One region of the Clostridium aromativorans genome, then DNA from elsewhere that is predicted to be linked to it. Evidence: riboswitches for the same ligand, from Rfam matches in the RefSeq annotation. Region 1 holds a riboswitch; each other region holds the start of a gene.
The links. A riboswitch is a leader RNA that binds a small molecule or an ion and turns the genes downstream of it on or off. The one in region 1 is predicted to bind cobalamin.

Region 1 (8,411 bases):
GCTGTAGGCACTACAAAGACATTTGAACTTGGCTTTGATGTAACTTCACCGGCAGGAACTATTGTCGTACTTGGGTTTTCAGAGGATGATGCTCAAATTAAACAGCTTCCAATTACTAAAAAACAACTGACTGTTGTTGGAAGCAGACTTCAGGCTTATCAATTTGCAAATGTTATTAGGTTGATGGAAAGTGGAAATTTAAAATCTGACGGGTTAATTACGCATAAGTTCAAATTTAAAGAAGTTCAAAAAGCGTTTGATTTTGTTGATGAACATGCTGAGAAAGTTAAAAAAATGATTCTTACTTTTGGTGACTAGTTAAGATTAAGGCAGCTTGGAAATTAGGGATAGGTATTAAAAAATAAAGTTTAATTTTCATAAATAGCAAGGAAGGTGTAGTAAAAATGGAAAAAAATGATAATGCTACTTATCAGATTGAAACGAGAGAATTGGTTAAAGTTGCTGTAAGTGGTTGGCTTGGAACTGCGATGGAATTTATGGATTTTCAATTATATTCTCTTGCGGCAGCTATTGTTTTTAATGAAGTGTTTTTCCCCAATTCAAGTCCTGCCATGGGTTTAATAATGTCTATGGGAACGTATGGTGCTGGATATGTTGCTAGGTTGATTGGAGCATATATATTTGGAAGAATTGGTGACAAAATGGGACGTAGAACTGTTCTTTTTGTTACTATAACTCTTATGGGACTTGCGTCAACATTGATAGGTTTCTTGCCTACTTATCAAAAAGTTGGTATATTAGCGCCGATTGGATTAGTTGTATTACGAATCTTTCAGGGTCTAGGTGCTGGAGCAGAAATAAGCGGTGCTGGTGTTATGGTTGCTGAGTTTTCTAAAGTGAAAAACAGAGGTTTAATTGGTAGCTTAGTTTGTTTAGGAACTTCATCTGGAACATTATTAGCCAATTTAGTTTGGTCGATTATTTTAATGAATGTTAACGAAAACGATTTACTTACGTGGGGATGGAGAATTCCGTTTTTTGCTTCCTTTGTTGTCATGATTGCAGCAATTTTAATTAGAATTTTTGTTAAAGAGAGTCCGGTTATGGCGGAGAAGAAAAAGCTGCTTTTAAAAGAAAGAGAAGAAAAAGAAAAAAATAGTAAACCAGTTAAGGTTAAGAGAAAAGGAAAGAAGAGTTTTGCAATTGCCTTGGGATTACGTTTTGGACAAGCTGGCAATAGTGGTATTTTGCAAACATATCTAGCAGGTTTTATTGTCACTGTTCTTTTAATGCAAAAAACTGTTGCAACTAATGCCAATATTATTTCATCTTTAATATCTTTTATGACTATTCCTGTAGTTGGATATCTTGGTGATAAGTTTGGAAGAAGAAAGCTGTATATGATTTTATCATTTGCTATGGCAGTTTATGCGATTCCAATGATGATGATGATTAATTCAAAGAATGTTGTTGTACTGACTATTGCACTGGTAATTGGTTTGAATGTTGGTTGTCAAGGAATATTTGCTTTAGAAAATGTAATGCTCAGTGAATTATTTGGATCAAAAAATAGAGTGACTTTAGTATCTCTTGCTAAAGAAATAGCAGGTGTTATAGCTACTGGTTTTGGTCCTTTAATTGCAGCTAGCTGGGTGTCAGCAGTTTCAGGAAGTTGGCTTCCAGTTGCTATAATGCTTATTGTTTTCTCTTTAAGTACATTTTTTAGTTCTTATGCTTCTGAAGATGTTACCGGAAGAGATTTAAATGATTTAGATGATGCAATGTAGTTTTGTGTTTAAAGTTTATTAATCAAATGTGGGTTTAATTGCATGCTTGTTGTTAAGTCTTCTTATATAGTGAAACCTTTACATAATAAAATGGTATAGTCACAATTAAGTCATCCTTTACTGATATTTTTCGACTTTTTAGCGAAAATAGTCGGGCAAAGTGATGGCTTATTTTTGATATTGATAATTTTTAAATCATTTTGCTGTTTATAAACGTTATATAATATAGAAAAGGTTTTTGCAGGTTGTTTAGGAGGATACAGGATGGTTCGTGAGACCAGGTTACTACAAAAAATTGAAAATGAAGATATGGCTTATATGGATAAGCTGATTGCTCTTTATTATCCGGACATATTCCGATACTGTCTCTGGCATACGCCAAATCGCCAGACAGCAGAGGATGCCGCACAGGAAACATTTTTAAAGATGGCCCGTTATTTCAAAAAGTACGTACATAATGGAAAATTCAGAGCTTATATCTATAAGGTAGCTTCCAATGTGTGTATAGATATCTGGCGAAAAAAGAAAACAGAATCCCTGACTGAAGATCTGTCCTACAGGGAGCAGGGATTTGAAAAAGTGGAGGCTGATCTGGACTTGAAAGATTTAGTGCAGAAACTTCCTGAAAAACACAGAGAAATTGTACTTCTGCGTTTTGCACAGGATTTATCCTTGAGAGAGATTGCAGAGATAGAAAACATTCCACTTCGAACGGTACAGTCCCGATTGAGATCGGCACTGAAGCAAATTGAAAAAAATATAAAGTGATTCTTAGGCTCAGATGGAATTTGCTAATAAGGAATACTAGCCTTCGGATAAAGAAAGGAGAAAATGATCATGAATAAAAAATTGTGCTTGGATTTAAAAAAAGCCCTGAATGTACCTGTTGTGTATCATGGTGAACAGCTTGAGAAAGCCATCAGTCTGGCAAATAGTGAATATGAAAAGCACAGGTCAAGGGAGAGAATTGGATATGTGGAGTTTTTATTTCAACAGATTCCGTTTATGGGGAGGAGAATATGGATTTTCCAGGGTTCAATATTGATTCTTATGTGGCTGCTGCTCACTACTATTTTTCAGGAAGACTTTAAATATATTGCAGCCCGACACCTGCCGGATTTGCTCTGTCTATTTGCAATTTTCATAACTATGACCGGCTTGCCATTTTTGTGCAGATCTTATAGATACAAGATGCAGGAAGTGGAGACAGCTTCATTTATGTCAATGTCCGGATTATTATCAGCAAGACTCATTGTAATTGGTCTGGGTGACGGTATTTTCCTGCTGGCTGTTTCTCTTGTAACATTTAGCAAAGTGAGTATTTCCACTGCTTTAGTAATTTTTTATCTGCTGCTGCCTTTTCTGGTGTCCTGCTGCGGATGCATTTTCATCCTTCGGAGCAACCGCAGTCAGTACAATGTGTTTGCCTGTGAGTTTTTCTGTCTGCTCATATTATCGCTGCAGTTTCTGTTTCACACATTGGTGCCTCAAGCTTACCATCGGGCAGCTTTAACCGGATGGGTTGTGCTAAGTGTTTTTTTTGCAGCAGTTCTTGCCTTTCAGATATATAAGTTGATAGTGAAATTCAACAGGATCTGCGTTTGTTAAAATATCAAAGTATAGAGTTTAGATGTTAAATACTAAAAAAATCAAAGGGGTGATAAAAATAGAACTTGAGATATGTAATTTAACCAAGCAATATAAGGACAAAACTGCTGTGGACTGTGTGAACTTGAATGTATCACCTGGTGTATGGGGACTTCTCGGTGCAAACGGTGCAGGAAAGACCAGCTTGATAAAAATGATGGTAGGCATTACCGGTCCCACTTCAGGGAAGATACTATATGACGGAATTGAAATCGAGGTACTAAAAGAAGCCTATCGTGACATTTTGGGTTATCTGCCCCAGGATTTTGGTTTTTACCCTGAATTTACAGTGGTGGATTATCTGAAATATGTTGCAGCTTTGAAAGGACTCACCAAAAACCATACAAAAATAAAAATAGATGAACTGCTTCAGATTCTTACTCTAGCCGAAGTGAGGAAAAAGAAAATCTCCAAGCTCTCCGGAGGTATGAAAAGACGTGTAGGTATTGCACAGGCTCTTTTGAATGATCCGGAGGTGCTGATTCTGGATGAACCCACCAGCGGTCTTGATCCGGGAGAACGTGTGAAATTCCGCAAATTTATTTCTGAATTTTCCAGGGATCGAATTGTACTTATTTCCACCCATATTGTCTCCGATGTGGAATACATTGCCACCTGCAATGCCATCATGAAAGATGGAAAGATAATTTCAAAGGGAACTACGGATGAACTTGTGAAAACTGTTGAAGGCAAAGTATGGGAGAGCATAATACCTCCTGAACGACTTCCCTATTATGAAGGAGCTGTCCGTATTGTAAATATATTAAATGAAAAAGATGGAAATCTTTTCATCAGGTATTTGTCGGATGCCCCGGATATACCTGATTCAAAACAGGCCGTACCGCGGCTGGAGGATCTGTATCTATGGCTGTTTCCACAAGAGGAAACAAGAAAGGAGAAGATTTGACATGAGTATTTTTTATTTGGAATTGAAAAGGGTTCTGAAAACCCGTTCCACCTGGATTTTGCTGATAGCGGCCATTTTAATTTCTGGAGCCCTGGCCTATTTTCCCATATCCTTTGTCAATTACAATTATGTAAACGAGAATGGAAACAATGTTACAGTTTCAGGAATAAAAGCCGTACAGCTTATGAAGAAAACTACAGTTGAAGGGGATATCACACCGGATAAAATACAGAAGGCAGTTAAAAATTACCAGGAGGTTGCAAAGAAGTACGGAAGTATTTATAAGGATAATATTCCCCAGGACGTCCTTAATAAAAAAATACTTCCATTTCAACATATAATAAACAGGTTAGAGAATGTATATGCAGATCCACAGACCAAGACACCTGTGGATTTAAGCAAAATTTCTCCCGGGGAAGCGGCAGAAAATTTCTATAAAAAATACACCTGGCAAATAAAAAATAGAGCCATTCAGCCTTCAGCCCAGAAAAAAGCTCTTGCCCTCTATGAAAAAGTGGATAAGCCCTTCAAATTCACCTATGGTTTTGGCAGCAGCGATGCGGGAAGTTACCTCATCATCTTGCTCTTCTTGCTGGTGTTTTTATGTACGTTTATTACTGCCCCTATATTTTCTGCAGAATATCAGACAGGAGCGGACAATATACTCAGGTGTACCAAATACGGAAGGACGAAACTTGCTGTATCCAAGATAATTTCTGTTGTTCTGATCTGCGGCATAACCTCTGCGGTATGTATTTCCATTTTCCTTTTGGTTGAAAACAGTGTATTTGGGTGGGAAAGTTTAAAAACTTCAATTCAAAGTGTGGAAACCATCTGCCTTCCTGCTATAAATGTAGGTCAATTTGAGATGATCACTGCAGCTGCAGGTCTGCTTACACTTCTTGCCACTGTCAGCTTTACACTGTTTCTGTCTGCAAAATGTAGAAATACAGTGAATTCCATGATAATAGCCATTGTGTTCTGTCTGCTGCCTCTCATACTTTCCTCTATTTCAGGAAGCAATGCAGTGAACTGGCTGAGGATGATTCTGCCCTCTGGAGGAGTAGGTCTTGGAAACAGTTTCGGCATTAGCCTTGTAGAACTTAAATTTCTCACATTGGGATCTTACAGTTTTTGGTCGCCCTATGTAATGATCACCGCATCGGCTGCTGCCGTTCCGTTGTTTTTAATTCTTACAGTTTTATCCTATTGCAGGCATGAAGTGGCTTGAATTGAAGAAAAGGCTTTCTTGTAAAATTGATATTTTTGTTACTGCAAATATAAAGATATATGTGTTATAATTAAAAATATTAATAGATATTTAAAGAGATGATTTTTTACAATTAAAAAGGTTAAAAGTTACAGGTTTTAAAAAATTAATAGGGAAAGCGGTAAAAATCCGCTGCAGCCCCCGCTACTGTAAATAGGGATGAAATCATATATATTTGCCACTGGAAATATTTTTCCGGGAAGGTATTGAGATTAAAATGAACTATGAGCCAGGAGACCTGCCTGTAAATTTTTTGATAAATAAGCCTTCGGAGGGAAGTGGTTGTTTATATATGAATTTTGTTTGTATATAACCATAGCAGAAAAGGCTATGGTTTTTTGCTTTGGATTGCAGCAAGATTCTGACAAGAAGGCATCAAGGAAAACTAGATAACACCAGCTATCAAAAGTCAATAGGAAGAGAGGAATGGAATATGAAAAAGACAAAAATATTTTTATTGGTATTGGTTATTGTAATGGTTACATCTGTATTTGCCGGATGCGGCAAAAGTGTTAATAGTGAAAATGGCAGCAGCAATCAAGTCGATACGGAACAGAAAAAAATTAAATCGGCGTCTGAATATGGCGTGACACTTAATAAAACCAGTGTAGTATTTACAGATGCCAGAGGGAAAAAAGTAACTATAAAAAAGAATCCCAAAAGAGTTGTCTGCCTGTATAATTCTTATCTTGATATTTGGGACAGCTGCGGTGGAAAAGTAATAGGAAGAGTTCAAGAAGCTGAAGAAAAGCCTGTTAAAAATGCCGAATCTGCCCAGGTTGTTGGAACTCCAGGGTCTCCAAGTTTGGAGAAGATATTGGCACTGAAGCCGGATTTGGTCATAGCAACTGACGAGTTCAAAAATCAGGCAGCAATGGTACCGGTGTTGGAACAAAATAATATTCAAGTTATCGCTTTAGCTAATACCTATTTAAAGGATTATTATATGACACTGAGACTTTTTAGTGGAATTACCGGAAGAGAGGATTTGTATAAAGAACATATTGATGAGGTAAAGAAAAATGTAGATAAAATAATAACAGAAACTCCAAAGGATAAAAAATATAAGGTTTTAATAATATTTGCCACGGCCAAAGATATTACAGTCAGAAACTCCCATTCAATGTTGGGGGAAATGCTTAAAGATCTGCATACAGTGAACATATCGGATGCAGAGGCAAATTCATCTGAGGCAAAGGTATTTAGCATGGAAAAGATAATACAGGAGAATCCGGATTTTATATTTGTACAGACTATGGGAAGTGACAAAGAAAAGATAATGGAAAAGCTAAAGGAAGATGTGGAGGATAATCCGGCATGGAATTCTCTTTCTGCTGTGAAGAACAAAAGGTATATAATTCTTCCTAAAGATTTATATTTGTACAAGCCAAATGCAAGGTATGCCGAAGCTTATGAAGGATTGGCAAAGATACTTTATCCCCATGTATTCAACAAAACAAATTAAAAAAGCCCGCAGTTTTGATATGAAGGATATAAGGCTTTTTGACTGGAACAATTAATACTGAGGAGAATAGAAAATGGTTAAGGGCAATATAACAACTCAAAGGATTGGAAAAAGATTTATTTTATTGATTTTTATAGTTGTATCTATTATCAGTTTTTTTGTAAGTGTAGGGAATGGAGCCGTAAATATAGGTCCCAAAGAAATAGTGAATGCGGTATTCTTTGAAAAATCCACAGTAAATTATCAGATAATATGGAATGTCAGACTGCCCAGAACCATAGTGGCTGCTCTTGTTGGAACCTGCCTTGCACTGTCGGGATCCATACTGCAGGGTGTTATGAGAAATCCATTGGCGGGACCGAATATTATAGGAGTTTCCTCCGGAGCAGGACTTATGACACTGATAATTCTCATACTTTTTCCGGATTTTTATCATCTGGCACCTTTGGGGGCATTTGCAGGTGCACTGATGGCTACTCTTTTTATATATTTTTTAGCCTGGAGAGAAGGAGTAGCACCAACAAGACTGATATTAGCCGGAGTTGCCGTCTCTTCTCTGTTGGGAGCAGGGACAAATGCACTTATGACATTTTATCCAAACAAAGTGGCGGGAATTATAGGGTTTATGGTAGGAGGGCTTTCGTCAACTACATGGAAGCAGGTAAATACCTTATTTCCCTATGCCTCTGTGGGTATTATTCTACTTTTACTGATGCCCAACAAATTGAACATATTGATGATGGGGGATGAAGTAGCTACAAGTCTTGGATTGAATGTAGAAAGAACCAGGTTTGTCTTTATCGTGATCTCCTCCCTGCTGGCCGGAAGTGCAGTAAGTGTTGTAGGCCTTCTTGGATTTGTAGGACTTATAGTACCGCATATGACGAGGCTGTTTATTGGTTCGGATTACAGATATTTGCTTCCATCGGTTATTTTTACAGGGGCTGCTATGGTCATGCTGTGTGACACCCTTGCGAGAGTGATGTTTGCACCTATGGAGATACCTGTGGGAATTATAATGTCAGCTCTGGGAGCTCCTTTTTTTCTGTATTTGCTTAGGAGAAAGAGAGGGTATTGATATGGAATTGAAAGTTGAAAATCTAAAAGTGAATTATGGAAATAAGATAGTTGTAAAAGACATCAGTTTTGATATACATTCTGGAGAAATAGTTACAATTATAGGGCCCAATGGCTCCGGAAAATCAACTTTAATTAAGGCTGTAGGCAGATGTTTAAAACCTGCAGGAGGTAATGTATATTTAGATGGAACTGATATCAGAAATATGAATACCAGGGCCGTTGCACAGAAGTTGTCCATACTTCCGCAGATGAAAAACATAGCCTCAGATATATCTGTGGAAGAACTGGTGTCCT
Region 2 (8,411 bases), on a different contig from region 1:
ATTGATTTTAAATGGTTATCATAAATTCAGAAAAAAAATTTTACATAAAGTGCCATCTAAATACGAAAAAATTGTAGAATATGGTATGCTTGTGCCGGATATAATAGTGCTATTCTGGAGATTGCTCAAAGATAAAAGAGTGAGTTTAAAAGTTAAAATTATTCTTACTGCTCTGACAGCTTATCTGGCAAGTCCTATAGATATACTACCTGATTTTATACCTTTTGTAGGAAAAATAGATGATATTTCCATAGCATTTTTTGCACTTAATATTATAATAGATGAAATACCTGAAAAGATCATAATGGATAATTGGCAGGGAGAAGAAAATATAGTTTCAATTACAAAGGAAGCAGTGAATTATATCACGGAAATATTAGGGGGTAAAAATGTATCTAAAATTTTAGAACAGATTCGAAACATATTTAAATCCCATCCTATAAATAATTGTGAAAATTAGTCTGTTTAAAAAAATTAAATTTACATATCCTATTTAATATAGTTAAATTCCCATTATATTAAAAATCAATATTTTAGGAAAAATTAAGAAAGGAGTAGGATATAAATGCATGGAAAATTTATAGCTGGTGCAATAATCGGAGCGGCAGTTGGCATGATGGTGATGCCTGAGCTGGGGGGATCTAATCGGAGAAAAATAAAAAGAGTCTCCAGACACCTAAAAGATACTGCAGATGAAATGATGAATTGGAGGAAGTGATAATTTATAATTTAATATAAATAAAGGTTGATGTACATTTTTTCATAATATTACAGATGTTAGTGAAAAAATGTACATCTTATTTTAAATAAGACAATTATTAACTTAAATTTAATTTAGATCATATTTTAAAAGATTTTCTTTTATTACAAAAAATATGGTATAATAGGATAAATACTTAGTAAAAATTTTAATGTGGTTAAAATTTATGATCTATAGTTGCACAGTGTAAAGGAAGATGAAATTATGGAGATACTTTCTTTAGGAGAAAAAATAAAAAAAAGAAGAAAAGAACTGAACATGACTTTGAAGGATTTAGCAGGAGATAGAATTACACCTGGACAAATAAGTCTTGTAGAGTCCGGAAAATCAAATCCAAGTATGGATCTTCTGGAATATTTGGCAGCAGAATTGAAGACTTCTGTTGAATATCTAATGGAATCAGAGGAAACTCAAGCAGAAAAAATTTGTACTTATTTTGAAAACATAACTGAATCCTGCATAATAAGCGAAAACTTAATTCAGGCAGAACAATACATTGAAAAGACTTTATATTTTGCGGATAAATATGGACTAGAATACAAGAAAGCAAAGAATTTGTATTTAAAAGGTGTAATACACATGGCTAAAGGTGATTATTTAATTTCACAACAATTTTTTCTATCAGCTAATGGGATATTTATTAAAAATAATAAATATGAACAGATTATAAAGACTTTTATTAATTTAGGTAAAATTACAATGAAATTGAAATCTTACCATTCTTCTTGCAGTTATTTTCAACAGGCGGAAAATGTATATAATGAAAACAAAATTGAGAATGATTTTTTAGTGGGAGAAATATATTATTATATAGCATGTGCAAATTTTAAGTTAGAAAATGTAGAAAAAGCCATAAACTATTCCTATTTGGCAAAAGAAAAATTTAATCAAATGGATAACAAAAAAGAATATGCTAATACACTTTTTCTGCTAGCTGAAGAATATAGTAAAAAGGGAGACATAGATAAAGCTATAAAATATTCTAAAAATGCATTAGAAGTGTACAGAAAATTGGATGATGCTATGAATGTTGCCAAAATTGAAAATAACTTGGGAAAACTATTTTATCAGTTTGACAACATTGAAGAATCTTTTATTCATTTAAATAAGGCGAAAGAATTGAGAATAAAGCTGAAGGACAGAGATGTCGTTACAACACTGGTGGATATATGTGAAAATTATATAAAGCTAAAAGACATTGAGAATTCAAAAAAAGTTCTCGATGAGATAATGGACAAAGTAGATGAGGGGAATAGCAAAACTTTAATATATTATTATTTGCTGAAGTTCAGAATAGATATGCTTGAGTCTAATAAAAAAGAGGCAGAAAATACTTTGATCATGGCATTGAATTTTGCAAATAATATGGATTATATTGAGGAAGCTGCTAAAATATCAATAATGTTAGGAAAATTTTATATAGAAAATAATTTAAATAAAGAAGCTGCTAAATATTTAAATGAAGGTGTTGAGAATTTTAAAAAAATAGGATTATTAAAAGATTCTTAAATAAAAATAGGTGAGAATTATGGAGATACTTTCTACTGGACAAAAAATTAAAAGAGCCAGGATATATAAGGGATATACCTTAAAAAGGTTATGCGGTGATAAAATTTCCGTTTCAAAGATGAGCTGTATAGAAAATGATAAAATAAAGCCTGAACAGTGGATTTTAAAATTTGTATCAAGTAAGCTTGAACTCGATGTTGAATATTTAAAACAGGATGTCAGAAGTCAGATAATCAAAAATATAGATGACATATCTAAAAATTCTCCTGGAGAAAATTATGAAAAATTACTTCAATATAATTTAAAATTTGCGGATAATTACTCTTATAGCGATATATGCTTTGTTATAATGCATATGCTTTTTAATCACTATCTGGATGAAAAACAATTTGGAAAGCTGCAGTTTATAATTTCAACCTATTATGATTATCTACAGAAATGCTTTTCCAATGAAAGAAATTCAATTTACTATATGGATATTGCCAGATATTTTTATGTGTCCGGAGAATTTTCTCAAGCTATAAATTATTATGACAATGTAATTCGGATTTGTGAAGAGGATGGATGCGGTGAATATCTATTAAAAGCTATGTACTATAAGGCTACCTGTTATATTAATTTGAAGTATTATGACAAGGCATATGAACTGGCGATGAAAATTGTAAATTTAATGGATTCAATGCAGGAGGATATAGAAAATGTATGTATTTATCAAATGCTTGCTATACTTTCATTAAAAATGGACATAAATAAATTTAGTAAGTATGAAAAAAAAGTATATGAACTCTGTGAAAAAAATTTAAAGAATAAATGTGAAGCAATGTTTGATTATGCCCGTGTACTGTTTAATTTAGGGGAGAAAAATAGGGCGTTGAGTTATGTGGATGAATCATTGAGAATATATCCTAAGGATAATATAAAGGAATTAGTACATTTTATGCTTATGAGTACAGATATATTAATAGATAATAAATTCTTAAAGAGGGCATGTATTACATGTAACAGAGCTTTAGATTATGCTATAAATTTAGACGATATAGCTTTTATAGAAAGGGCATATTATTACAAAGCTTTGATATTATTAAAAGAGGGAGACTTTTCAAAGGGAGAAATGTGTATGAATCTTTCTTTAGATAATCTTCTCAAATTTGGAACCAGCAGAGAAATATATAAAAGATATATGGAAATGGGAGAGATGTATTATAAGGTAGGTAATGTGGAGGAATCTGTTAAATATTTTACCTTTGCTATAAATCTAAAAGAAAAATATAAATTTTTGTAATTGTTAATTATAATGAATGGTATATGCAATATTAAAATAAAAAGGAGGGATTGTGTAGATACTTATTTATAAGGTTTGCACAATATTGTTATGGATATAAATAAGCTTACAGTAAAGGCCCAGCAGTCAATAAATGAAGCACAACTTATAGCTGTAAGACATAATCATCAGCAAATAGATGTAATTCATTTATTTTCAGCGCTGGTATTTGAAAAAGATGGATTGATTCCAAATATATTCGGAAAGATGTCTGTAGACGTAAAATCTCTTGTAAATGAAACAAAGAAGGTTCTGGATAAAATGCCGAAGGTATTGGGAGAAGGTGCAGAGAGCAGCTCTCTTTATGCTACCAGGAGGTTTGAAGATATTTTTGTAAAGGCAGAGAGTATAGCTAAGAACTTTAAGGATTCCTATATAAGTGTAGAGCATTTAATGTTGAGTATTATGGAAATTCATTCTCGAGATGTGGATGAAATATTGCAAAAATTTAACATAACGAAAAATGGTTTTTTAGAAGCACTGTCTCAAGTTAGAGGAAATCAAAGAGTTGATACCCAGGATCCGGAGGGAACTTATGAGGCTTTGGTTAAATATGGAAGAAATTTAATTGAAGAAGCGAAAAAGAACAAACTGGATCCTGTTATAGGTAGAGATGACGAGATCAGAAGAGTGGTAAGAATACTTTCGAGAAGAACTAAGAATAATCCTGTACTCATAGGAGAACCGGGGGTTGGGAAAACTGCCATAGTGGAAGGACTGGCAGAGAGGATTATAAGAGGCGATATACCCGAGGGACTTAGAGATAAGATAATATTTTCACTTGATATGGGAGCACTGATTGCAGGAGCTAAATTCAGAGGTGAATTTGAGGAGAGATTAAAGGCTGTATTAAAAGAGGTACAGAAAAGTGAGGGAAAGATAATACTTTTTATAGATGAAATTCATACCATAGTTGGAGCTGGAAAAACGGAGGGGTCCATGGATGCAGGAAATCTCATAAAACCAATGCTTGCAAGAGGGGAGCTTCACTGCATAGGTGCCACTACTTTTGATGAGTATAGGAAATATATAGAAAAGGATAAAGCACTGGAGAGAAGATTCCAGCCGGTTGTAATAGATGAGCCGACTGTGGAAGATTCCATTTCCATACTGAGGGGACTTAAAGAAAAATTTGAAATATACCACGGCATAAGAATTCATGACTCTGCCATAGTGGCAGCGGCGAAACTTTCCAGCAGGTATATAACGGATAGATATTTGCCAGACAAGGCTATAGATCTAATTGATGAAGCCTGCGCCATGATAAGAACTGAAATTGACAGTGTGCCGACTGAGATGGATGATGTGAGAAGAAAATTATTTCAATTGAAGATTGAAAAAGAGGCATTATCCAAGGAAAAAGACAATGCATCTGTGGAAAGACTTAAAACAGTGGAAAAAGAGCTGAATGATTTAAAAGACAAGGATAATGAACTGACAGCTAAATATGAGAAAGAAAAGTCCAATATAACTGAAGTGAGAAATTTAAAAAAGCAGCTGGATGTCGCGAGAGGCCAGATTGATAAAGCAGAGCGAGAATATGATTTAAATAAAGTTGCAGAATTAAAATATGGAGTCATACCTGAACTGGAAAGTAAAATAAAAGCTGAAGAGAATCTTATAAAAGAAAATAATGAAAGTGCTATGCTAAAAGAGGAAGTTACAGAAGAGGAGATATCACAAATAGTATCCAAATGGACGGGGATACCTGTATCCAGATTGGTAGAGGGAGAAAGACAAAAACTTGTTAAGCTGGAAGATGAACTTTCAAAAAGAGTCATAGGTCAGGAGGAAGCTGTTAAGGCGGTTTCTGATGCTGTAATAAGGGCAAGGGCAGGAATGAAGGATCCAAAGAGGCCCATAGGCTCATTTATATTTCTGGGACCTACAGGTGTAGGTAAGACGGAACTGGCCAAAACTCTTGCCAGGACTTTATTTGACAGTGAGGAGAATATAATCAGAATAGATATGTCGGAGTATATGGAGAAGTATTCTGTTTCCAGGCTTATAGGGGCTCCTCCAGGATATGTGGGTTATGAAGAAGGAGGCCAGCTTACGGAAGCAGTTAGGAGAAAACCCTATAGTGTAATATTATTTGATGAAATAGAAAAGGCACACAACGATGTATTTAATATATTTCTTCAGATATTGGATGATGGAAGACTTACAGATAATCAGGGCAAGGTAGTGGATTTTAAAAATTGCATTATAATTATGACTTCCAACATAGGAAGCAGCTATCTTCTGGAAAATAAAAGTGCTGTGGGAATAGACAAAGATGTAAGAGACAGAGTAATGAATGACATGAAGTTGAAGTTTAAACCGGAATTTTTAAACAGACTGGACGATATAATAATGTTTAAACCATTGAATACAGAGGAAATCAAATCTATAATAGACATATTTCTAAAAGATATAGAAAATAGATTAAAAGATAAAAACATTTATATAGAGATAACTGACAGGGCAAAAAATATTATAGCAAAAGAAGGATACGATCCGGTTTATGGAGCCAGACCTTTGAAAAGGTACATGGAAAATGTTCTTGAAACTTCTATTGCCAAGAAAATAATCAAGGGTGATATTTATGAAGGCTGTAATATAAGAGTGGATTATAAAGACAAATTTGAAATAGAAAAAATATAGGAAATTTGTTAAAATTAAATATTTAATTAGGTGTTATTTTAATAAGTAAAAGGAAAAGTTGAATACTGCAGTCCGCCGCTACTGTATGGAGGATGAAACTTTATCATGTCACTGGATGTATTGTCTGGGAAGACTAAGGAGTAAGATGAATCTGAGCCAGGAAGCCTGCCTAATATATATGTTGATTCCTTCGGAGGAAAGGGATATATATGTTGTGGGGGTATGTTTTTTGAAAAAGGATAATATATTTATTACAGGCTATGCAAAGCTTCCGAAGGGGATAACGGCAAGTCAGCTTTACGGTGGAGAAGTTGTCATAGGAGTTATTGTAAATAGGTATTCAGGAGAAATACAGGATATAGAGTGTTCTTTTGTCACTGACACCGCAAAAAAATATGCCAAAGAATTGTTAATAGGAAGAAATTTGAATGATATTCGAGAAATTGTGTCGGATATAGAAGATAATTATTTTGGAATGGCTAAAAAATCTTTTATAGCGGTATTGATAAATTGTTATGAAAGGTATAAAATAATAGTAAAGAAAGTAAAGAAAAAAAGTTAATAATATTGCCATTTTATTATGGTATGAAGGCTAAACCTTTATATAAAATTAATAAAAATAACGGCATGAGTACATTTTTCAATGCACTTATGCCGTTTTTTGTTTTTCTATTATACATACCTAGATCAAAAAAGAAAGGAGAGTGTAAAGCATAAATTAAAAAATTTAATAAATAATAATTATGTTAATTATTTAATAAAGAAGGGGATAGTATGATTACGGATAGAATAAAAAACAAAGAACTTCTAAAACGTATAGGGACACCAAACGATGCTGCCCAACTTATCAAAGACGGCATGACTGTCGGAACCAGTGGTTTTACGTTTTCAGGTTATCCTAAATCAGTGCCCATAGCACTGGCGAAGAGGGTAAAAGATGGTGAAAAAATTAAAATCAATTTGTACACAGGTGCCTCTGTAGGGGATGAACTGGATGGAGAACTGGCCAGAGCCGGCGCAATTAAAAAGAGATTTCCATATCAGACACACAAGGATGTAAGAAATGCCATCAATGCAGGCAAAATCGATTACGTAGATGCACATCTCAGTATGTCTCCACAGATGGTGGATTATGGTTTTATGGGCAAAATCGATGTGGCGATAGTTGAAGCTGTCGGTATAACTGAAGAGGGTTATATAATACCAACTACATCTGTAGGGAATTCACCTACATATGTTAAAAATGCAGATATTGTAATTGTGGAGATAAACGAAACTCAGCCCACTTCACTTATAGGAATACATGATATATATGTTCCAGAGAAGCCGCCTTTTAGACAGCCAATACCTATAACTCATGCATCTGATAGGATAGGGACAGACTATATAGTGACAGATCCTAAAAAAATAAAGTGTATAGTTTTCAGCGATATAAAAGATAATATTAGAAGTGTAGCACCAATAAGTGAAACAAGCAGGAAAATGGCTGGAAATCTGATAGATTTTCTTGAAAATGAAGTCAAACAGGGAAGACTTCCTGAAAATCTGCTTCCACTTCAATCAGGAGTTGGCTCTGTTGCAAATGCAGTACTTGCAGGATTAAAAGAATCCAGATTTACTGATCTGCAGGTATATACTGAAGTTGCACAGGATTCAGTATTTAATCTCATGGATGAAGGCAAGATTTCAGTGGCTTCAGCTACATCTGTCTCTTTCTCTGAGGAGGGACAAAAAAAATTCTATAAAAAAATTGATGAATACAGAAAGAAGCTTATATTGAGGCCTCAGGAAATAAGCAACAATCCTGAAGTGATCAGAAGGCTTGGAGTAATAGCCATGAATACAGCTATAGAAGCGGATATATATGGAAATGTAAATTCAAGCCAGATAATGGGTTCCAGAATGATGAATGGAATAGGTGGTTCAGGAGATTTTACGAGGAGTTCATATATATCCATATTCACTACAGAGTCAATTGCTAAAAATGGTGAAATATCCTCAATAGTTCCAATGGTGCCTCACTGTGATCATTCAGAACATGATGTAGATGTAATAGTTACAGAACAGGGAGTAGCTGATTTAAGAGGATTGTCACCAAAGGAAAAGGCAAAAGTCATAATAGAAAACTGCAGTCATCCTTATTATAGACCTTTCCTTAAAGATTATTTTAAGAGG
Region 3 (8,411 bases), on a different contig from region 1:
ATATATTCCCTATCCTTATATATAATCCTAAAAGGCAATATTTCTATGCTGTACTTTTTTATGGTTTCATCATCTATGTCACAAGCAGAATCTGTCAAAAGTGCAATTTTTTCCATAAGGTTTCTCCTCCTACTCATACTTACCATAAATTATATCATACCGAGGGAAAATTATTCAAATTCTACAAAAGAGACAGACTTTTAAGCAGATATATGCCTATAAATATAGTAAACATTGAGAAAAAAGTGGTCAAGATCACAACATCTCCCGTGAGCTTGTAATCAGAATTCATTTCCTCAGCCATTACATAACAGGAAATAGCAGAAGGTGAAGAAAACAATATAAATATGGCACCTAGATCATATTTTCTAAATCCCATTAAAAACGCCAATGTGACAACTATACAGGGAACTACTATGAGCCTCCCCACAGAAGCTGTTATGGAGTATTTCAAATTTTCCTTTACACTCTTAAATTCCAGCTGGGCACCTAGTGTTATAAGGGCCAGAGGAGTACCAAGGGAAGCAACATCGGAAACAGCCCTTTCCATAAACAAAGGCAGTTTTATGGAAAACAGCTGAAAGACTATGCCCAGAAACGATGCTATGATAAGCGGGTTTTTCACTATTCCCACAAGAGTATACTTTATTTTACTTCCTATACCGCTTTTGTCACCTCTTTCGTCAAAAGCCGCAAGTACCAGCACCGCAAAAAAATTATAGGTGGGAATGACTATGGGCAGCAAAAGAGAAATAGGTCCCATATGGGATTTTCCAAGCATGTACATTCCCATGGGAACTCCAAGGAGCACAAAATTGCTCCTATATATAGTATGTATCACAGCAGAAGCCCTTTTCCTGTCCTTAATAAACAACGGTACAATAAGCCAAAGTACCAATACTGAACCGAATATACATAAAAATACAAATATCATGAGTTTAGTGTTGGCTATATCGCTCAATTTGGAGACATATATATTTTCAAAAAGCAGTGTAGACAATCCAACTCTAAAATTAAATTTGACAGCAGTATTTATAAACCTGTCATCTATAAGTCCTACTTCCTTTATGAAATATCCCAGTGCAATTACAATAAATATAGGCATTATCACGTTAAAACTAAATATTAAATTATCCAATTGTCCAACCCCCAAGTCTGTTAAGAAAGCTAGTCCTATCAATCTGAATCAACAACCATCTGGTTATTTTTAAGATTATTTTAAGCTTTATCCTAGAAGATATATATAATTATATTCCCATACTAGATTTTAGGAAAGGAGTTTCAAGATATATGAAAAAAATTTTTTCAAAAAACAGTCTATTGAAAATAATCCTAATTTTTTTAATGTCATTATCATTTTTACTATGCATCTACAGTGTAAAAAACTACAAGTCAAATTCCTATCCACAAAACAGGACAGGACAATTCAGTCAATTTAATAGACAAAATGGACAGACAGGAAATAAAAACTGGAACCACAGTGTGAAGCAAACGCCGCCCGGCAGCAATGCAAACACTCAGAATAACCACAACAATACGATAAACTCCGGTAAGAATGGATTTAATTCTTCAAATAACAAGTTTGCACCGCTTCTCACCGTATACCTGGCAGTATTTCTTGCACTGTGTATCGTAATATATCGCAATTTCATACAGAAAAATATGAAGATAAAATCTGTAAATACCAAAATGCTTATTTTTTCGATGCTCTTTACGGGTCTGTTTCTCAAGATCACATTGTCGACTTTTATGGAGGGATACGGAGGAGATGTGAGGCTGTTTGAAAGCTGGGCGTCTTCTGCTGCAAACAATTTTTCTCAATTTTACATAAATTCCAGTTCCAGCGACTACCCTCCACTCTATATATACGTACTGTTTTTTATAGGCAAAGCAGCAAGTTTAAGTTCATTAAACCCATATTATATTCTGCTCCTGAAGCTGCCCTCAATAACAGCGGATATGGCCACAGCTTATCTAATATACAAATTGGCCCAAAAATATCTTTCTGCAGAAATGAGTGTATTTCTAAGCATATTCTATATCTTCAGCCCGGCTGTATTTATAGATTCGGCCCTGTGGGGACAGGTGGATTCATTTTTTACATTACTCGTTGTACTTTCACTATTTCTGCTGTCAGAAGGGAAAACTGCACTTTCTTCAGTATTTTTTGCCAGCTCGGTACTTATGAAACCCCAGGGAATCATCTTCCTTCCCGTACTTTTCTTTGAACTCATAAGGAAAAAAGATTTGAAAATATTTATAAAATCGGTAATTTCAGCCGGAATAACTGCCCTAGCAGTGATAATACCCTTTTCCGCCAGCCAAAATATAATGTGGATCTTTAAATTATACTCAAATACCATATCGGAATACCCCTATGCTTCTGTGAACGGATTTAATTTCTTTAACTTGATGGGAGCAAATTATGAAAACAGTTCAAATACATTTCTAATATTCAGTTATAAAATCTGGGGATTGGCCGCAATCATTACAATTACAGTGCTTTCCTGGATAATTTATATCAGACGGAAGAGCAGAACCCTGGCCTTTTCCTGTGCACTTGTTCAAATTTCTGGAGTCTTTGCTTTTTCCACAGGAATGCATGAAAGATATCTGTTTCCAGCTACTGCACTGTGCATTTTGGCATTTATATACTTGAAGGATAAAAGATTCCTCACACTGCTCATGGGGTATACCATAACCATCTACGGCAACATATACTATATACTCTTCGGAACATTAAACCGCATGAATTCCAACTCCCACAGCATAATAACCGACGGAATATCTCTGCTAAATGTGCTTTTGTTCTTCTATCTCGTAAAAGTGCTCATGGACAGGGACAAGCAACTTCCGGCAATAGTGAGCAAATTGTAAACAAAATGGCATTGTTCAAATTCAATTTACATTTGATAGGAGTTTTTTAAGAACTTTTTAAGATTAAAAGGCAAGAATTGATATAGGAGAAACCAATAAAGGTATGGAAAGGAGTAAACATTCATATGGACATTAAAAAAGCAGTAATTCCTGCAGCAGGATTGGGTACAAGATTTTTACCAGCTACAAAGGCACAGCCCAAGGAAATGCTTCCTATAGTAGACAAACCAACTATCCAGTACATAGTTGAGGAAGCAGTGTCTTCTGGAATTGAAGAGATTTTGATAATTACAGGTAAAAATAAAAGATCCATCGAAGATCATTTTGATAAATCAGTTGAGCTGGAAGATGAGCTTGAGAAAAACAACAAGACAGATTTGCTGAAGCTGGTCCAAAACATATCAAATATGGTGGATATATATTATATAAGGCAGAGAGAACCCAAAGGACTAGGACATGCCGTAAGTCTGGCTAAGAATTTTATACAGGATGAACCCTTTGCGGTCATGTTAGGAGATGACATAGTTGACAACAGAATACCCTGCCTCAGGCAATTGATAGACTGCTACGAGAAGCACAGAGGATCAATTTTAGGAGTTCAGCCGGTAAAAAAGAGTGCAGTTTCAAAGTATGGCATCGTAGACGGGACAAAAATAGGTGACAAAATTTACAGAGTAAAAAGTCTGGTAGAAAAACCTGATGCCAAAGAAGCCCCCTCAAATATGGCAATTTTAGGGAGGTATATAACAACTCCTAAAATATTTGAAATCCTAGAAAGGACAATACCGGATAAAAACGGGGAAATACAACTGACAGATGCTTTAAGAGCTCTTGCAAAAATAGAACCCATGTATGCCTACAATTTTAAAGGCAGAAGATATGATGCCGGAGATAAACTGGGATTTTTGGAAGCAAACATATACTATGCCCTAAAGAGACAGGATTTGAGAGAAGATCTAATTGACTACCTGAAAGACATAGAAGAAAAAGACATATAAAAAAATAAACCTACTGTATTAAAGTGCAAATGCCGAATTTAGTGGATTTCCGGTATTTGCACTTTGACAACGCAGACATGCAATTTTAAATTTCAAAGGAATTAAATGCCTGCAGGAATCTGTCAACATCTTCTTCAGTGTGTTTTACATTCAAAAATACAGCTTCAAATTGTGAAGGTGCAACATAAATGCCCTTTTTTATCATATGGGTGAAGTATTTCGCAAAAATACCTGTATCACATTTTTTGGCATCGCTGTAATTTTTCACTTTGGAATCCTCTGTGAAAAACAGTGCAAACATGGCACCGCACCTGTTTATCACTACAGGCAGTTTTTTCTGCTCAGCTATATTTCTCACTCCATCTTCCAATTTCTTTCCCAATTTTTCGAGATGTACATAGTACTCAGGATGATCATGAAGCTTTCTCAGCGTTGTAATTCCCGCAGCCATTACAAGGGGATTTCCAGACATGGTACCTGCCTGATACACAGGTCCAAGAGGCGAAAGCTTTTCCATTATATCTTTTCTTCCGCCGTAGGCTCCACAGGGAAGACCCCCTCCTATGATCTTAGCCATAGTTGTAAGATCAGGTTTTATTTTATAGATGCTCTGGGCACCCTTATAGGCAACCCTAAATCCACTCATCACTTCATCAAATATGAGAAGAGCCCCATTTTCATCACACAGTGCTCTAAGTGATTTCAAAAAATTCTCATCCCCTGGAATCACACCCATGTTGCCTGCCACAGGTTCCACTATAACTGCAGCTACGTCACTGCCCTGCTGCTTAAAAATATCTTCTACACTTGAAATATCATTGTACTGGGCTACCAGAGTATTTTTTATACTGTCCTCAGGCACACCTGCACTTCCCGGAATACCCTCCGTCATAACTCCAGAACCTGCTTCCACCAGAAAATCGTCAAAATGTCCATGATAGCAGCCGGCAAACTTTATTATTCTATTTCTTCCCGTATATCCCCTGGCAAGCTTCACGGCACTCATAGTAGCCTCTGTTCCGGAATTGACCATTCTAAGCATTTCCACATTATCCACAGTAGTGCATATATATTTTGCAAGCTGAAGTTCAAGTTCTGTAGTGGCACCAAAAGATATGGCCCTTTCACTGGTATCTTTTATGGCCTTCACCACATCTTCATCACAATGGCCCAGTATCATGGGTCCCCAGGAACAGACAAAGTCTATATACTTATTTCCGTCTTCATCGTATATGTAAGCCCCACTGCCGCTTTTTATCACAGGCGGATTCATCGGCACATCCTTAAAGGCCCTCACCGGACTATTGACTCCCCCGGGCATATATAATTTGGACTCGTTGAATATATCATCGTTTCTCATTTTAATCTGCCTCCTCATTGACAAAATATTTTATTTATAAGTTTCATGTATTCTTTTTCCCTGCCTTCAAGCTTTCCCTCTTTTAAAACCTTTATGGCCCTATTTATATACACCTTGGCGGTGCTCTCTATCATAGTTTGTACAAGTTTTTCATTGTCCTTGGTATATCTTTTATTTTTGAAGGTCTTTATCCTCTTTTCACATATCCGGCTGCCAAATTCCTTTATTTTCTGTATTTCAGGAGAAATCTCATCCAGGGACCGCCACTTCAAAAACTCATCTATGTGCTCATCTATAATATTCCTGCACTTTTCCATTTTTTCTTTTCTCATGATTTTATTTTTCTGATCAATAGCACTTATACGGTCTATATCATACAACTCAACATTTGAAAATGTCATTACATCCCTGTCTACATCCCTTGGCACTGCCAGATCAAATATAAGCAATTTTTTATCAGGAAGTTCATCCTTTGAAATTACTGTATGAGGTGCAGACGTACAGCTTATTATGCAGTCCACATCTTTATAATAGTCCTTTCTCCGGTCAAAAGTTATAAATCTAACCCAGCTGCATTTTTTATATAGTTTGTCCACTTTATCCAGATTTCTAACTGCCACGTATACAATTTCCGTACTCAAAGAATTCAAATATTTAAGAACAAGCTGTCCTATTTCGCCAAAACCCAGCAGCATATATTTTTTCATCTTTCTCTTTTCTGATTCTCTCACCACTATGGAAGGAACCGATACGGGTATCTTATATATTTCACAGGTGTTTTTAAATTTTTTGCCGCAGGTTACAGCACTCTGGAACAGCCTCTGAAGCTGTCCTCTAATGGTTCCAGTTTTAAGAGCAGCACTATAGGCGGTTTTAATTTGTCCCAATATCTGATCCTCGCCCAAAATTTTGGAATGAAAACCACAGCTCACCTTCATGAGATGTCTGATTGCATTTTTATCCTCTACATAGAATATATAGTTCTCAAGCTCTCTATCCCATCCCAGGCGATCAAATACAGCACAGATCAGATCTTCCCTCTGTAAATCAGAGTTCACGTATATCTCCGTTCTGTTACAGGTACTTAAAATCAGCACATTTCCTGTAACATCATATATGTCCCTCAATTTGTCTACAAGCCTTGCCGGTATAATGGAAAACTTCTGCCTTATTTCAATATCACATTCACTTTTCACTCCAATAAGTTGTATAATTTTTATCACCTCCATTTATAAAAATGATCCTTTCAACCAAGCTGGCAAAAGGATCATTTACAATCAGATATAATTACACATTACCGTAAAAGTAACTCATTAATATACAGCCCCCCCTATCGCCTGTAGAGTTAAAGGTGCAAAGCACAGGCAGGTCTTCTGACTTAAGATTCATCATCTAAAATACGCCTTCCCAGTTTCCAAGTGGCTCATATAAATTAGATTCATCTAATACAGCTACAGGATAGCTCAGGACTTTCACCTGATTCCCTTTTAATCAATCATATCAAACCCGTACTTATTATCAAATTTTACTTAATTATAACATTATTATAGAAAGATTCAACTAATATACACAAACTATTTTACAGTACCTTTCAAATCATATAACTGCTGGGAATTCATTTCCATTCCTCCAAATCCATTCTTTCCCAAATTCTCATTTTCTGCGCTGCTGTCTTCCCTGGCTTCACCGGTTTCATTTGTATCGGTAGATGTGGTATTTTTCCATTGGCTTTCTGGAACAAGTTTGCCGTTTTTCTGAACCCAGCTCATTATATCCTGTGAGTCCCTTCCCATTCCACCTGTGAGTACATATCTTATTTCGCCCTTTTTCACCAGCTCTTTGAACTGATTCAAAGAAAGTATTTTGTCAGAGCCCGAGAACCCTCCCAGAGGCATTATACTTTTACCGCTCTCGATTATCATGCCAGCAGCAGCGTTGGAACTGGACGCCACAAGAGCATATCTTTCATTTTTAACATGGCTGTCAAGGAATTCTATCAATTTTTTATTTTCACTAGAATATCTGCTGTTATTTCCTCCCGCAGTCCCCATTCTGAAATTTCCGGATCCGGTGTTCGACAAGAGCTCCAATCCGGCAGCAGGCATGCTCCCGTTTACGCCATGGGTTACAGCAGCTGCAGATCCCAGAAAAGGTGTTACAAGTATTCCTACAAAAGCAAGGCTGGCAAGTACTTTTGCAAAATTTATATTTCTTCCAAGATTCAAATCATGCTTCTTTATTATCCTGTAAATTACAAGAAGCACAGAGGATGCAAAGCTCAATACAGCTGCAGCTATTATCATGCCTTTAGCTGCCGCAGGTATGGAAGAATAGAAATAGGATAACATCATCAGATGAAGTGCTCCCTCTACAATAAAGGATATCGGCAGCAGCCACGCCTTTATTCCGCCTTCCTGCCTATACAGCTTCCACATAGAAACAAGACCTATGCCGGACAAGGCTGCAGCAGGAGGTGCCATCATTGTCAGATAGTACTGGTGAAACAGTCCTTTAGTATAGCTGAAGTATATGAATTCCGGTAAAAGCCACAGCATCCACAATGCCAAATCCAATTTTCTTCTATTATCAAAAGGAAATCTCAGCTTTTCCACTATTGCCGCTGCAATAAATCCCAATATGGACAAAGGCAGGAACCACACTATCTGATCGGACAGCACATTTTTGGAGAACAATCTTGTAATACCAGCCTCAGTCTGACCGCCAAAATTTCCTGAAAGCCCACCATTTCCGCCGGGTCCGCCATTTCCCCGTCTTTGCTGCATTCCTTCCCCATTCTGCCCTGCTCCCTGGGGCATCTGTGCCGGATTCACCCCATTTTTCTGGGAGCTGCCTCCCTGAGAACTGCCATTTTGCTGGCTGCTGCCCTGAGAGCTGCCTCCGGAGCCTCCAGGGAATCCACCCGGTGCCTGCATCATTCCACCGCCCTGGCCGCTTCCATTTGCTCCTGAGGTCACATTCTGCGTATCTGAAGAATTTCTGTTTCTCTGAAAGTAAGCCATATTTCCTCCCTGTCTGTTTCCGCCAGGTCCGCCGCCCATACCTCCACTGCTGCTGCTCAGCCTCTCAAGTCCATTGTGTCCAAATATAAGCTCCATAACGGTGTTATTAGTACTGCTGCCTACAAAAGGCCTGTTCTGAGCAGGAACCAGATCCAC
Region 4 (8,411 bases), on a different contig from region 1:
TTTTTCTCCGTAAATCTAAACAGCGGCTTTGCATTTTCACCATATTTGCATATGCCCATATGAATTTCATATCCATAGACATCCAATTTTCTTCTTTCTAAGGATCCATTTCCTTTTATAAAAGGGAAATCAATATTGCTTATGGCCTTTATCCTTGTGGTTACTTTTTCTTTTTCAAATACAGTTTCTATATCCAGAAGATCCATTCCCTCTACTTCTCCCATATCAGTTTCTGTTTTATATGGATCGCTTATGGTCTTTCCAAGTATTTGATAGCCTCCACAAACCCCTATTACAATTCCGCTTTCACTGTATTTTTTAATACAGGCTTCAAGTCCACACTTTCTAATTTTTATCAAATCTTCTATAGTATTTTTGCTGCCCGGAATTATAAGTAAATCAGGGTTCCCAAATTCTTCTACAGAAGTTATGAATCTCACTGAAACATCCTCTTCACTTTTCAGTGCATCCAAATCTGTGAAATTAGAAATATGGGGCAATTTTATTACAGCTATATCTATAGGTGCTGTAACCTTCCTGTTAAATTCCACAGCTCCATCTTCATCTTCCAGTGCCAGATTAAAATATGGTATAACTCCTATGCAGGGAACTTTAATAATATCTTCCAACATATTAAGACCGGGTTTTAGTATATCTATATCCCCTCTAAATTTATTTATTATTGTACCTTTAACTCTTTTCTTTTCCTCTTCATCAAAAAGCAGCATAGTCCCTGCAAGAGAGGCAAATACTCCTCCTTTGTCTATATCACCGGCTAAAATCACCGGTGCATCCACTATCTCAGCCATGCCCATATTCACGATATCTCTATCTCTTAAGTTTATTTCTGCAGGACTTCCTGCGCCCTCCATCACTATTATTTCAAAACTTTCTTCCATTTTTTTAAAATGATTTCTAAGCATGTCCCTAAATTCCAGCTTCATGTTGTGATATTCCATGGCAGTGCTGTTACCATATACCCTGCCATTTACTATTATCTGACATTTTTTATCCGAAGTTGGTTTCAACAATATTGGATTCATATAAGCCTCAGGCTGCAGTCCTGCAGCATAAGCCTGAAGCACCTGGGCACGCCCCATCTCTTTGCCATCCAGAGTTATATAGGAATTTAACGACATATTTTGAGATTTGAATGGACATACTGAATATCCATCCTGTTTAAATATCCTACAAAGAGCAGAGACAATTATACTTTTACCCACAGAAGAACCCGTTCCCTGGATCATAATTTTCGCCATCATAACCACTCCTCTAAACCTGTTAAATAAAATAAAAATTTATTTTTATTAAAATATATATTTAAATAAAAAGCGATGAGTTCTAGAGCTCATCGCTTTTAACATAAAAATTCAGCTTACACTGAAAGATTAAACATACTAAAAGTTCTTTCCCTCCGAAAGCAAAAACAACTACTAGGCAGGTCTCCTGGCTTATGATCCATATTTATTTTGAGCTCTTACTTTTAAAGTTAAAAGTCAAAATTCATAATCAAATACAGTAGCGGGGGCTGTTACGGATTCTAACCGCATTCCCTTTTCACCTATATATAAGGCACCTAGAATCTATTTTATATTATAGTTTTAAGTTTATTATATTCCACTTTCCATGTCAACTGATTACTTGATATTATATTTTATCAAAAAATCATTATCCTCAATTACCTTATTATAAACATCATCTCTTATTATATGATGATCTTCTGAAAATACCAGTACACGTTTAAAAAGCCCCTTTACATATTCAAAATCATGTGTAGAACATATTATGGTCTTTCCTGCCTTATTTAACTCTATAAACAAATTATTTAAAAACTTTTTACCCTTCGGATCTATGCCACTCATAGGCTCGTCTAAAACCAGCACTTCCGGGTTAAGAGCAAGTACAGCAGCTATGGCCACCCTCTTTTTTTCCCCTCCACTTATGTTATATGGCTCTTTGTCTTGTAAATTTTTTACATTCAAGAGTTTTAAACAATCTTCCACTCTTCTTTCTACTTCAGCCTCGTCCATTCCCATTTGTCTTGGGCCAAAGGCCACTTCTTCATATACATTGGAACAGAAAAGCTGCGCATCAGAGTTTTGAAATACAAATCCCATTTTTTTGTGAAACTTTTTAGAAAAACTACTATCCTCCAATTTACTCCTAGATATCTGTATATTATTAAAATAGTAACTTCCACTCATAGGAAATATCATCCCATTCAATAACTTTAAGAAAGTTGACTTTCCACTGCCATTGGCACCTATAAGTGCTATTGAATCTCCCTGTTCTATTTTAACATTTATACTCTTGAGCACCTCTTCATCTTTATATTTAAAAGATACATCCTTAAATTCTATCATCCTAACCTCATCCTAGCTATGTAAAAATACATGCCTATTATAAAAATATTTACTATTGAATATAGGAAATCAACAAACTTAAACTTGAACTTCACATGAGATATATATTCTCCTGTAAATCCTCTACATTCCATGGCATAATACATTTCATCTCCCATTTCCTTGGACTTTAAAAACAAACCTCCCATGAGTTTTGAAATGGAAGAATATTTGTTGCTGTTCTTTCCAACCGATCTCAGTTTAAGAGAATAAAACATATCTAGAGCAAATTCTCCTAAAATGTAAATATATCTCAAGGTTATATCAAATACTAGGATAAAAATATCAGGCACAAAAAACTTTTTCAGTGCTTTTATTATATCATGCCAACTGGTAGTATAGGATAGAGTATTTATGGAAATTATAGTTCCAACTACCTTTAGTATAAGCAAAATGCTGTTTTTTGTATTGCCCATAACCATGGAAGGCATGAGCATTACAGCAGTGAACAGCGGAACAGCTGTACTTAAAATCAGTATTCTCTTTATTTCTTTTATATTCAAAAGGCTTAATAACAACAGAAAATATACATCCATTAAAAATACATAGTGAAAACTTTTGGACAAAGATAAAAATATTATATTTAAAATAGTAAAAGACAATTTCACTATGGGATTTAAATTGTATAAGAGATTATTTTCATTTCTATTATTTCTTTTAATAAGAGATAATAGATGTAATATAGAAAAAATACTTTTGTCTATAAATTTATCTTTATCTTCTGGTGGAATATAATCATCTTTTTTTAAAAGCCAATCTTCCATAAATTACACCTGCAATTTCAAATTATAATATGTCCATGTTAAAAATATATCATAATTGTGATTATATTTCAAACAAACTCCCAATTCAATTTTGATTATATATTCTCCATTCCAAAAAAAGCATACCATGGACCCATGGCCACAGCAATTCCCCTAGCCTGCTCTTTTAAAAAAAATTTTTTTATCTCTTCTTTTTTCAGGGCAATTACTTCTATATCTTCTGCTGCTTCTAAATTCTGTTTTGGTTTCTTATTTTCCTCTAAATTCTCATCTATCTCAACTTTTACTACTCTTACTTTGTCCGTCAACAGTGCTGCATTGGAATACAGAGAAATCCCTACAGATTTTACATTTCCTGTATACCCCGTTTCCTCTTTTAACTCTCTCAATGCATTTTCAGGTAAACTTCCACTTTCCACAAGTCCAGCCGGGAATCCAATAACATAATTATCTATAGTAGGTCTATACTGTTTTATAAGTATATATCTATTGGATGGAACCATTTTACTTATTATTACAACTGTGTTTGTAGTATTGGTTCTCTCTATACTTTCCCACTTCAGCTGTTCATGTTTCTTTCCCTCATAAGTTATTTCCTCCAATTTAATCCAGTTTCCACTGTAAAGCGTTTTATCCGATAATTTTCTCATCATATACCTCCTAACTTTTTAGCTTCTTCTCCAATTATGCTAAAACCTTTTTTTATATCTTCTCTGCTCACCCTTGAAAAACCAAGTCTCAAAGTGTCCTGTCCCTTGTCATCTACATAAAATATATCTCCAGGAGTGAATATAACATTCCTCTCGCAGCATTTTTCTAAAAGTTGCCTGGAATTTATATCCTTTAGTTTTATAAAAATATGCATTCCTCCTTCACCAAGTATTTCCCTATTGGGTATATAATTCTTTGCACATTTCAATGCAAATTCATATTTCTCCCTGTATATTCTTCTAGCTTTTTTGATGTATTTATTAAAATCTCCACTTTGCAAATAGTCATAAAAAATTGCTTGATCCAGAGAAGAAGTATGTATATTTCTTGCCCGCTTGACACTCTCCAAATATCCCGTAAGTACCTTATCTGACAATATCCACCCTATCCTTATTCCTGGAAACAAGACTTTTGAAAAACTTCCTACGTATATGACACTGTTACCCTTCCCTGCAATAGCAGCTATCGGAAGCACATGGGCACCTGAATATCTCAATTCCTCATTAAAACCATCTTCAATTATAGGTATATTATAACCTTTAAGTATATTATACAACTTTGCTCTATTTTCGGGAGACATTACAATGCCTGTAGGATTGTGATAAGAAGGTATAAAATAGGAAATTTTAAATTTTCCTTCCTTTAATTTTTCTTTTAACTCATTTAGATCTACACCTTCTTTACCAATTTGGACCCCTTTTATATTGAGTCCATGTAATTTCATAATCTTAATAGCCGTATTATGAGTGGGGTTTTCACACAATATATTATCTCCCCTGTTTGTAAGACAAGACAGCACCAGATCAAATCCCTCAGTAAAACCATTTGTTATAATTATATCTTTTCCACTTGTATTAACACCTTTGTTCTCCATATACTTGAGAAGATATTCTATGAGAAACTTATAACCCTGAGCATATCCATAGTTCAGTATTTTTTTTCCTTCTATGGACATGCGGTTTAAAAAGGATTTTTTAAATTCCTCTATATTAAAAAGATTTTCATCAGGAGCTATGCTTTTAAAAGATATCATTCCACTTTTCCATTTTGTTTCATGTTTGATTATATCTAATTTTTCCGACAGCCTTCCATATTCATTTATTTCATCTTCCCAATCTATATTCCATTTTCCCTGGGTATTTACCTTTACGTCTGAAACAAAAGTGCCCTTTCCTCTTTTTATATAAACAAAGCCCTCATCCTGTAAAAATTCATAAGCATACATCACCGTATTTCTGCTTATATTTAACATTGAAGCCATTTCTCTGGAAGAGGGAAGTTTTTCATCTGCCCTAAGTAATCCCTTCAATATCATACTTTTAATATAATCTTTTAATTGTATATATACAAATTTATTATCCCTTATTTTCATATCAGAGAACATAATAGATTTCACCTCACCTATATATATTTTACACAATTGTGCATATAAATAAAGGGTAGTGTCCTATATGAAACCACAGCTTAAGCAAAATAGACCAAATGTGGTTCTTTATTTTACAAGGTAAATGTATAAAATAATTATTGAGAACAATAATATCAAAATTCAATAGTAGGTAAAATAATAAATGTGGAGGAATTGATATGAAAATAGGGGTTATAATGGGCGGTATATCTTCAGAAAGGGAAGTTTCATTAAACTCAGGCAAAGAGATAATAAACTATCTGGATAAAAATAAATACGAGGTAAAACCTATCGTTATAGATAAAAAAAGTGATGCTTTTGAAAAAGTAAAAGATATAGATTTTGCATTTATCGCACTTCACGGGAAATTTGGTGAAGACGGAATAATTCAATCTGTATTTGAAACCATGGATATACCATATTCAGGCTGTGGTCCTTTAACAAGCGGAATATGCATGGATAAGGATATAAGCAAAAAAATATTTAAGGCTACAGGAATTAATACTGCAAAATGGTTGTGTATCAATTCAATAGATGAAATAGACTATAAATACTTAGATGATATGGGATATCCTGTAGTTGTAAAGCCCAATTGCGGTGGTTCAAGCGTAGCTACAAGTATAGTAACCGAAAAAAAGCATGTAGAAGATGCCGTAAAGCTAGCTCTTGATTATGACCGGGAAATTATAATCGAAAAATATATAAAAGGTGACGAGGTAACCTGTTGTATATTAAACGGTAAGGTACTTCCACTTATCTCCATAAGACCCAAGGCTAATTTTTTTGATTACACTTCCAAATATGCGGATGGCGGGTCAGAAGAAATAATAGTAGAGCTGGAAAAATCCCTTCAAAATGAAATAGAAAAAATATGCCTCAAATGCTGGAAGGTTTTGAAATGCACCGGTTATGTAAGAGTGGATATGATAGTAAAAGACAATACACCATATGTACTTGAATTAAATACTCTTCCGGGTATGACAAAAAATAGCCTCTTTCCTAAAAGTGCTAATGCTGTAAATATGTCTTTTACACAATTGTTAGACAAAATAATTGAGTATTCTCTTAAAAAATAATAACTTCTAAATCATGCGATTTTCAGGTTCAGGATATATAAGAAGTTCAAAGTTCAAATATCAAAGTCCAATTTTGGTAGATTTCATCTGCCGTCAAAAATTGTCATACTTGATATTTGTTCTTTGAACTTTTACACATCGTGAATTGAATACATTCATCTTTCATTAAAACATATATTGTCTATCCCATCTGCTATAAATAAATGGCTGCTAATATTTTTTGCTCTAGTAGAAGCTAGACTTGCAGCATTAATCAATTTATCTATACAATTTAATATATCAGTTTCTTCATGGAGATTTTTTGCTTTATACTCTGCTATTCCTATAGATACCGAAACTAAAATCTTATCTGGGAAAATACTTTTTTTTATCGATGATATTAGCTGCTCTGCCAATACCTTATTTTCGCTTGAAGAATAGGATGTTAAAATAGCAAACTCATCCCCAGCATATCTGCAGAAGCAGATACTATCAGATACAATAATATTTTTCTTTAAAATAGAGGCCACTGATTTTAATATTTTGTCTCCTTTTATATGCCCATATTTCTTATTTATGAATCCAAAATTATCTAAATCCATAAATATAATTGAAATATTTCTATTTTCCTGAATAAATCTGTAAGCATTGTAAAATATATAATCACTTTTATAAAATTCCGTAAGTAAATCAATATGTTTCCCCAATTCAATTTTTAAAATCATTTTTGTAATAAATCCCACAATAACATTTTTTTCTTCCACCAATATGATTTCTAAATCTTCATTCTTGTTAAATATATCCAATGTTTTCCATATATACGTACTCCCCTTTACACATATATATCTATCCGACATGACATCTGCAATTATCCTATTGGGATGGGCCCTGATCAATTCTCTTTCTGTAACTATGCCAACCAATTCATTAGATTTGTAAACTACAAAACACTCAACATCATTTTCATAAAAACAGTGCTGGATAGAATTCGCCCCTGAGAACATATTGACTTTTAAAAAATTTTTATCTGCTATACTCAAAACATTTTGTATCATAAATCCACGGATTTACTAACATGCAATGTTATACTAACCTGCGCTTTTATAATCATTGTTTCGTCAGCAATTTTACCTCCTTCCTCCATAATGATAGAAATCAACTTATCTTCAGGTATTAAATTTATTAAAGATTTTTTAAGAACAATTGCCTCCACATATTTATGTTCTATTTTAATCACTTCATATTGTTCTGGAGAAAGCATGTCTACCATTCTTCTAGCTGCCTCCGGACCAATAGGAGACCTTTTGCCAATGATCAGAACATCCTGCATTGGAGGTACTTCAAATTCCGAAAAATACATTGATACTTCCGCTGTTTTCGTACCTTTATCTCTATTTTTCATTAACACGTCCCCTTCCTGTAACTTATATATAATATTATCATATTTTGTCTAAATCTTCTATAAATTATTTTATACTTGTCAAATCTGTATATAACAAGTCATATTTTATACTTTCATTTACCATTTTAATACACAGCCTGTTTTATGTTCAAACTCATTCTTTATATCCTTTAATTTTTCCTTATTGTTTTCTAAACATCCTTCTTTAATTTTCAATTCTACACTCAAATCAAAACTATTAAAAGCCGGATTCTTTCTCAATTCTATGCTTTCTCTTTTGCAAAGTACTACCGCCATTTCTATTATTTTATTCTGATTTGCACTTTCTGAAATACTTATATCCCAACCTGTACTATCTGCTATTTTTTTAATACTTCTTTTATATTTTTTCCCTATTACAGGACTAATAAAAGACAGCTCTATATATTTTTTATTCAAGCAGGATTTCACACTTTTCTTATAGGGTTTGAATTCCTCACTGTGAAAAAACTCGTCAATGAATTGTAAAGCTTTGTTTTGTTCCATAGTATCACATTCATTATCAGCTTTTACAGCTATAATATCTGTATTCTTTGTGGCTAAATCCCCCGTTGATTTAATCAAAATATCCATTCCTGTAATATTCTTAAATTTTCTCTCTTTGCTTTCTTCTATATCGACTGGTGAATTTAA

Region 2: another riboswitch for cobalamin. It lies ahead of LN736_RS00280 (DUF3870 domain-containing protein); the one in region 1 lies ahead of LN736_RS13145 (ABC transporter substrate-binding protein).
Region 3: another riboswitch for cobalamin. It lies ahead of hemA (glutamyl-tRNA reductase); the one in region 1 lies ahead of LN736_RS13145 (ABC transporter substrate-binding protein).
Region 4: another riboswitch for cobalamin. It lies ahead of LN736_RS09380 (cobyric acid synthase); the one in region 1 lies ahead of LN736_RS13145 (ABC transporter substrate-binding protein).

What each region holds. Positions count from the first base shown of each region.
Region 1 is NZ_JAJJPB010000018.1:47,738-56,148, reverse strand. Features, by position in the region: gene LN736_RS13175 (zinc-binding alcohol dehydrogenase family protein) at 1-318, shown strand, start outside; gene LN736_RS13170 (MFS transporter) at 405-1,748, shown strand; gene LN736_RS13165 (RNA polymerase sigma factor) at 2,013-2,516, shown strand; gene LN736_RS13160 (hypothetical protein) at 2,586-3,356, shown strand; gene LN736_RS13155 (ABC transporter ATP-binding protein) at 3,415-4,302, shown strand; gene LN736_RS13150 (ABC transporter permease) at 4,304-5,533, shown strand; cobalamin riboswitch at 5,649-5,832, shown strand; gene LN736_RS13145 (ABC transporter substrate-binding protein) at 6,006-7,037, shown strand; gene LN736_RS13140 (FecCD family ABC transporter permease) at 7,111-8,115, shown strand; gene LN736_RS13135 (ABC transporter ATP-binding protein) at 8,117-8,411, shown strand, end outside.
Region 2 is NZ_JAJJPB010000001.1:58,336-66,746, reverse strand. Features, by position in the region: gene LN736_RS00305 (YkvA family protein) at 1-460, shown strand, start outside; gene LN736_RS00300 (YtxH domain-containing protein) at 566-718, shown strand; gene LN736_RS00295 (helix-turn-helix transcriptional regulator) at 965-2,269, shown strand; gene LN736_RS00290 (helix-turn-helix domain-containing protein) at 2,289-3,551, shown strand; gene clpB (ATP-dependent chaperone ClpB) at 3,642-6,236, shown strand; cobalamin riboswitch at 6,248-6,423, shown strand; gene LN736_RS00280 (DUF3870 domain-containing protein) at 6,466-6,798, shown strand; gene LN736_RS00275 (acetyl-CoA hydrolase/transferase family protein) at 7,011-8,411, shown strand, end outside.
Region 3 is NZ_JAJJPB010000004.1:45,523-53,933, forward strand. Features, by position in the region: gene LN736_RS05310 (DegV family protein) at 1-116, opposite strand, end outside; gene LN736_RS05315 (AEC family transporter) at 182-1,138, opposite strand; gene LN736_RS05320 (glycosyltransferase 87 family protein) at 1,291-2,877, shown strand; gene galU (UTP--glucose-1-phosphate uridylyltransferase GalU) at 3,003-3,875, shown strand; gene hemL (glutamate-1-semialdehyde 2,1-aminomutase) at 3,961-5,235, opposite strand; gene hemA (glutamyl-tRNA reductase) at 5,250-6,464, opposite strand; cobalamin riboswitch at 6,582-6,760, opposite strand; gene LN736_RS05340 (glycosyltransferase family 39 protein) at 6,810-8,411, opposite strand, start outside.
Region 4 is NZ_JAJJPB010000010.1:43,153-51,563, reverse strand. Features, by position in the region: gene LN736_RS09380 (cobyric acid synthase) at 1-1,259, opposite strand, end outside; cobalamin riboswitch at 1,420-1,595, opposite strand; gene LN736_RS09375 (energy-coupling factor ABC transporter ATP-binding protein) at 1,638-2,363, opposite strand; gene LN736_RS09370 (energy-coupling factor transporter transmembrane component T) at 2,360-3,166, opposite strand; gene LN736_RS09365 (NUDIX domain-containing protein) at 3,262-3,816, opposite strand; gene pdxR (MocR-like pyridoxine biosynthesis transcription factor PdxR) at 3,816-5,261, opposite strand; gene LN736_RS09355 (D-alanine--D-alanine ligase) at 5,462-6,358, shown strand; gene LN736_RS09350 (GGDEF domain-containing protein) at 6,514-7,392, opposite strand; gene LN736_RS09345 (hypothetical protein) at 7,389-7,739, opposite strand; gene LN736_RS09340 (MBL fold metallo-hydrolase) at 7,857-8,411, opposite strand, start outside.